DNA from 2 places in the Paenibacillus sp. J5 genome. Region 1 is predicted to be linked to the other one. Evidence: predicted binding sites of a transcription regulator. Region 1 holds the regulator's gene; the other holds the start of a gene.

The links. The regulator NrdR, encoded in region 1, represses ribonucleotide reductase genes. The targets are predictions, from matches to a motif close to AACACNATATATNGTGTT.
Region 2: the regulator NrdR is predicted to act here: its motif matches at 2,030-2,047, upstream of ACY1JZ_RS22210 (anaerobic ribonucleoside triphosphate reductase).

Annotation. Positions count from the first base shown of each region.
Region 1 is NZ_JBUEDD010000008.1:248,774-252,197, forward strand. Features, by position in the region: gene ACY1JZ_RS16395 (right-handed parallel beta-helix repeat-containing protein) at 1-1,212, opposite strand, end outside; gene nrdR (transcriptional regulator NrdR) at 1,423-1,896, opposite strand; gene ACY1JZ_RS16405 (alpha/beta-type small acid-soluble spore protein) at 2,032-2,247, shown strand; gene ACY1JZ_RS16410 (lytic transglycosylase domain-containing protein) at 2,618-3,187, opposite strand; gene coaE (dephospho-CoA kinase) at 3,181-3,424, opposite strand, start outside.
Region 2 is NZ_JBUEDD010000013.1:154,383-157,806, reverse strand. Features, by position in the region: gene ACY1JZ_RS22220 (ABC transporter substrate-binding protein) at 1-179, shown strand, start outside; gene ACY1JZ_RS22215 (MGH1-like glycoside hydrolase domain-containing protein) at 210-1,859, shown strand; gene ACY1JZ_RS22210 (anaerobic ribonucleoside triphosphate reductase) at 2,091-3,424, shown strand, end outside.

The DNA.
Region 1 (3,424 bases):
TTCGCTGGCCTTGTTACCGGATAAGGTCACTTTTGACGATTCCGTCACCCGGTAGGGTACACCGCTGCAGCGCTGCACACTATTACCGCTAATCAATACATTGTCCGAATGCAGCGCATGAATCGCCGCCTCCGTCGTATTCGTCACCGTATTGGCAGAGACAGTCATATCCTTGCCTTGTACCTGAATACCGCTCCTGAAGCCCTCGATTACATTGCCGGTAATCGTAACGGAATTGCCCATATAGCCGCTGGAGACGCCGATGCCCATGATCGCTACCTTCTCATTGTCCTCTCTGTAGAACACGTTGTTCGCAATAACAGCATTAGCGCAATAGCCTGTACTGATCGTATGATCACAATGATTGCCCTCGATAATGACCTGATACCCGTTGTAGTTATTGATAGCTCCTTGTACATTGTCACGGAACACGTTGTTGCGGACGATGACCGTGAGTGCTTCTTCATAATCAACCCCGCCCTCGCCATAGTTTTCAATGTCCAGTCCATACTTGGGCTCATAGCCGCCGTTAATGCCCGCGTTGATAATGAGATTATTCTCCACCAATGCCCCATCGCAAGCAGTAATCGAAATATTGTTGCGGCCATTGCCATCCAGGGTGCAATTACGAATCGTCACCTTCGAGGATGGCGTATACGGATCGCTCGTGTTCAGAAGCCCCGTCGAAGCAACGAAGATGCCGTCGCCTGTGAAGTCCTTGATGCGAACATTGTCGATGACGATGTTGTGGCTTCCATGGCTGTAGATGCCAAAGCCGTACTCATGCGTATCCTTCCGCTTATCCCCATCATAGTCATGCTCATATCGTTCCCCGATCAACTGTCCGCCCTCAATCGTGACGTTTTGCGCACTTTTAAGATACAGACAGGAGTAGCCGAGGAAACCGTTAGCCTCTACCTTCAATCGCGCGTTTGGGTCCATAATGAGTCGAATGTCTGACGGCAGTTGCACGCCGGCCTCCTTTTGCGGTTCCCGGTGCGTCTTCGACACCCCGTCGATCAGATAGTCCCCAGCCGGGATGACGATTTCCGTATACCCTTGCGCCTTGGCACTGAGGATCGCTGTATTCAAGCCTGCGGTTGTTTCCTCGGCATGTGTTCCATCCGTATGAATCCCCCATTCCTCAGGCCGGATAACGAAGCGGTTCGTATACCTGCTATCCAGTTGCATGTCTGTGTTCTCTTGTTTCATTGTTTTTCCCCTTCCCTTCCAGGCACTGCTGTTCAGCGCCTCCGTTCCGTTATAGAACGATTATATTTATAGTTCCAAAAAGGAACATAAACTCATTATAAGAACAATCGTTCGTATTGTCCAGCATTTTCTACAAAAAAAATCCCCAGCCTGCCAGTACGGCAAACCAGGGCCCCTTCGTCCATGCTCTCCAACCTCTACTCTCTCTTGCTATTCACTGCCTGAGAGCGGATGCTTGGACAACAGATTATTCAGTTCCTTCATGAACATGTTAATATCCTTGAATTGCCTGTAGACAGAAGCGAAGCGCACATACGCCACCTCATCAATCGGATACAACTGCTCCATGACCAGCTCGCCGATCGCGAAGCTCTCGACCTCCGCCTGCGCAGTGGTGCGCAGCTCCTTCTCCACCTCGGAGACGATGACCTCCAGCTTCTCGACGGATACCGGACGCTTCTCACAGGCCCGAATCAACCCGCGCAAAATTTTATCCCGACTAAACTCCTCACGGCTGCCATCCTTCTTAATCACGATGAGCGGCGTCTCCTCAATCATCTCGAACGTTGTAAAACGCCGATTGCACCGCTCGCATTCACGACGACGGCGGATCGACTTGTTTTCATTGGCAGGCCGGGAGTCCAGCACCTTCGTGCCGCTGTAATCACAGTAGGGACATTTCATAACGGTCCCCTCCTTTCACTTATTGATGGCTGGAAGCCTGTTATCTTTTACCAAGCCAATAATGGACATATTGTTGTATGAAGTCTGAATTTGCGACACATAATACTGTTACCAACCGCAAGGAGGTGAACAACAATGAGCCAACGCAGCAGCAACCAATTGGTTGTACCACAAGCGACTGCAGCCCTCGACCAAATGAAATACGAGGTTGCACAAGAACTGGGTATCGCTATCCCACAAGACGGTTACTACGGCAACATGGCTACCCGTGATGCCGGTTCTCTGGGAGGCTACATCACTCGTAAGCTTGTACAAATCGCCGAGCAATCTCTTGCCGGTCAGTACAAATAATACGATCCTATCCTGAAGGCTCCTGGCCGTTCGCATCTGAAGCATGCGGCGGTCGGGGGCTTTCCATATTAGCCAGAGTATATATTTATTATAAATCAACAACCTGAGCATATCAAAGCAATATTAACCAATCCCGCGATAATATCCCCCTCACTCTCCAAATTCATGCGATAGCGACATTGACAATCCGCCCAACCGTGTAGTGGACTTCACCAAGCTGACGCTGAGCCTCATCGCCATTTCGCCATGCACAAGTTATGCGGGATTTCGTTGATTTCGTTCTCCTCAATCGAACTTTCAACAGACAAGAGATAGATGCCGGACTGGACAAGCTGCCCGATTCCAAAAAACGCCAGCCCGAAGGCTGACGCTAGAAATTAGAATATAAATCCTTGTATTTATCATAATAGTACATCACCTTCTGAACATAACGCCGTGTCTCGCCAAACGGTATATCTTGAAGGCTATCCAACTCTCCGTCCCATATCTGCTCATTCAACCAGCGGCTGACATTGCCCGGACCAGCGTTGTAAGCCGCGATGACCAGCGGCCTGCGGTGATTGAATTGCTTCTCCAATGACTGGATATACCATGTTCCCATCTGAATGCTCACATCTGCCCGATTTCGGACATCATCCAGGGTCACATGTTTGAACTTGGCCTTGTCTGCGATCCAGCCCGCCGTATCTGGCATTATCTGCATGATGCCGAGCGCTCCCTTATGCGACTCGCGCCCCGTCTGAAAGTTGCTCTCCACACGAATAATGGCCGCCACCAAGTACGGATCAACATCATAATTGGCTGCACTGGCTCGTATATCTTCTATGTACTCAATCGGATAAATCCAGCGCCCCAGCCACTCCGACTTCAGGAAGAGCAGCAGCAGCAGCCCAATGAATAACAGCAGCAGCACGCGCTTCTTGCGCAGCGTCCTCAACATCGAACGATTCGCCCCCACAGCGCTTCGACTTGGAGCCGTGTCGCCTCTATATCGCCGCTGTTGTCGATCACCCAACTAGCCCGCCGCCGCTTCTCCTCAATATCCAGTTGTGCTTCGATTCGCCCTAGCGCTTGATCCTTCGTCAGATCAGGATTGCGCTCCATCAGCCGCTTCAGTTGAAGCTCTCTAGGGATATAGACTACGATAACCTGCTCGTACTGCTTGTCCTGCCCGGTC
Region 2 (3,424 bases), on a different contig from region 1:
TATCTGCTGCGACAGAGAAGGAGCCGTTCAATGTCAGCTATAATCCTCCGGGCAATACCGAGTTTTCCAAGCTGTTTGAGACAACGGTGCAGGAGATTGGCTTCAAGCGAAAGGATGTCAAGCAGGGGGTAGCCGATTTCTATAACGGTACGGTTCAAATTTTCCAAAATAATCAGTAAGCCCGCGACCGGGTCATGGAGGTGTCATCATTGAAGGAGAGACTGCTTCAGAGGCTGCGCGAGCTGCAGATTGAGGAGAGAACGGGGACGCTGAAGAAGGCAAGCGATCAGCCTGTTCTAGAGGAGTGGAAGCGCTCTGGCGTGAAGTTCACCGCCTCGTCGGGTCGGCTGGAGAAGGTCTATTATCTTGCACTCAGCAAGCTGCTGGATTGCATCGTGCCTACGCTGGAGGCCGGGCCCGTGCTGCATGAGGGAGGCATCTATCTGGGATGCTGGCTGGAGAGCACGGGAACGATCAATACGGAGGTGCTATCCCGTTATGTACCCTCCGTTGCCCGTTCAACGTATGAACTGTTCGCTGATTATCAGCGTGAGGATGGGCTAATGCCCTATAAGCTGACGCAGGAGGGGCCGGCCTTCCGGCAAATCCAGATGGTCACACCGCTGGCCAGGAGCGTCTGGAATCATTATCTTCTTCATGGCAAGGATGAGCGCTTCCTGCGCAAAATGTACAGCGCGATGAAGCGGCAGGATGCGTGGCTCGCCCGTTATCGCAATACCCGCGGCACGGGCTGTGTGGAGGCGTTCTCTACCTTTGATACGGGACATGATCTGTCCCCGCGCTTCTGGCATGTACCGGATACCCCCTATTGGAATGATCCGACGCGGTATCATCCCGATTCGCCGCTGCTGCCGTTCCTGGCTCCTGATTTGACAGCGAATGTATATTGTCAGCGTCTCTATCTGAACCGAATGGCAGCGGTGCTCGGTGAGCGTGAGGAGAATTGGCAGCGCCTGGCTGAGCAAAGTCTGGAGAGTCTTATTCGCCATTGCTATGATGCGGAGGATGAGTTCTTCTATGATGTGGATCGCAACGGGGAGTGGGTGCGGGTACAGTCGGATGTGCTGTTGAGGGTGCTTGCTTGCGAGGTGGAGGACAGAGCCTTCTTTGATCAGGCACTGAAGCGCTATTTGCTCAATACCAGCAAATTTTTTGCCAAATATCCGTTCACCTCCCTGGCAATGGACGATCCGCGGTTCGATCCCTCCTCCAGCTATAATACATGGGGAGGAACAACCAATTTCCTCAGCCTGATTCGGACGCCGCATGCCTTTGAGCATCATGACCGCCATGTGGAGCTGACCTGGATTATGCAGCCGATCATGAATGCGGCAGCTAATATGACCCGCTTCCCCCAGGCGCTCTCTCCATGGACGGGGCAGGAGGGCTTCACGCAGACGTATTCACCAGCGATTCTGTGCGTGCTTGATTTTGTGGAGCGGCTATGCGGCATTCTGCCGACCCCGGACGGCCAGCTCTGGTTCACCGGGCTGATCCCTTGGGATATGGATCATGGCGATGAGATCGCCCATGAGCTGGTCTATAGTCGGAGCGTGGATGGCAGGAGGTATGAGCTGGTCAATACGCAGGATCGTGCAGAGGTCTATCGCGACAGCAAGCTTCATCTCGCCTTCCCTAGCGGTGTAAGAGCCGTAACCGACCGGGAGGGGAAATTGCAGAGGCTGATTGGGATGACGATTAGAAGAGTGGAAGGAACTCTATGGTATGAGGGCCGTGAAATTCCGTTTGGCGTAAGTGGGAATGAGCAGTTGGATTATTGTGAGGGTCAATGGACGACGGTACTGGATATTGGCGTTGTCACTCCTGCCTATCGGTAGATTGATTGAACGGAAAATCGCTTCATTATGGGATGGCGAGTGTCTCCATCTCATGCATGAAGCGATTTCTTTTTTCTCATTTTCGTCACCAAATGTTAACCGAATTTCCACAGCAAGAAGCTCCTGAATATTTCAACAAGCACAATATGTTGTTATAATTTAAGTAGAATATAACTATATATTGTGTTTATTGAGATGAATAGATTACATAACGGGAGAGGGGAAAGGGATATGCTGGAGCTGAAGCAGCCGTCGTATGGCAGGGGGATGCTGGACGATGTGATTCATTTGGGAGAGGAAATTATTGCAGGGAGCAACAAGGAGCTATTGCGGGAGAATGCGAATCTGAATGGGGAGAGCTTCTCTGGCAAATCCGGCAAGCTTGGGAGCGAATATGCCAAGTGGTATGCAAGGAGCTTCGTTATGCCGCCGCGGCTCGTGGAGGCGATGGAGGATAATCGGGTGTATGTGCATGATCTGGATCACTATGCACTCGGGACGACTAACTGTATCTTCGTGCCGTTCGACAGGCTGCTGCGGCAAGGCTTCAATACCGGCAATGGCAGTGTTCGCCCTCCAGGCTCGATTATGTCGGCGATGGCGCTCGTCGCTATTATTTTCCAATCCCAGCAAAATGCCCAGTATGGCGGCGTGTCCGCCAATAAGCTCGATCATGATCTGGCGCCTTATGTGAAGCGCTCCTTCGTCAAGCATTTCCGCAAAGGGCTGGATTATTTCGGGGAGCAGGATGGCCTTCAGGATCAAGGGGAGTTCGGGGATTTCTCCATGGGACAGACAGACCTGGCAGAGCGATTTCCCGGCGCCTATCGTTATGCGTTGCAGGAGACGCGCGCGGAGACGATGCAGGCCGCAGAGAGTCTGATCCATAACCTGAATACGATGTCGAGCCGCTCCGGCGGACAAATTCCGTTCACCAGCATTAACTATGGCACGTGCACCACCCCAGAAGGACAATTGGTCATTGAAGCGCTGCTGACGGCGACGATGCAGGGGCTGGGCAGCGGGGAGACGCCGATCTTCCCGATCCAGATCTTCAAGTGCAAGCAGGGTATCAATCAGCAGCCGGATGATCCGAACTATGCTCTATTTCTCCTGGCTGCCGAATGCTCAGCGAAGCGGCTGTACCCGAACTTTGCTAACCTGGATGCTCCGATTAATCTGGCTTTCTATGACCCGACGAATCCAGATACGGAGTTTGCGACGATGGGCTGCCGAACCCGGGTTGTTCATGACCGATTCGGGCGCAATCATCTGTCAGGCAAGGGGAATCTGTCCTTTAACACGGTGAATCTGGTTCGTCTGGGATTAAGACATGGCATCGTCAGCGGGCGAAGACGAACTCCTGATGAGGCAAGCTTCTACAGCGAGCTGGAGGATAGCCTGGAGATAGCGCTGCTAGGTCTGCTGCATCGGTTCAGCATTCAGGCCGCACAGCCCGCCAAGGCTTCAGATTTCATGATGCGCGAGGGAGTATGGGAGGGAGGCGAGCAGCTCCATCCAGAGGAGCAGGTGGGCTCTCTGCTGCGTCATGGCAGTCTATCGAT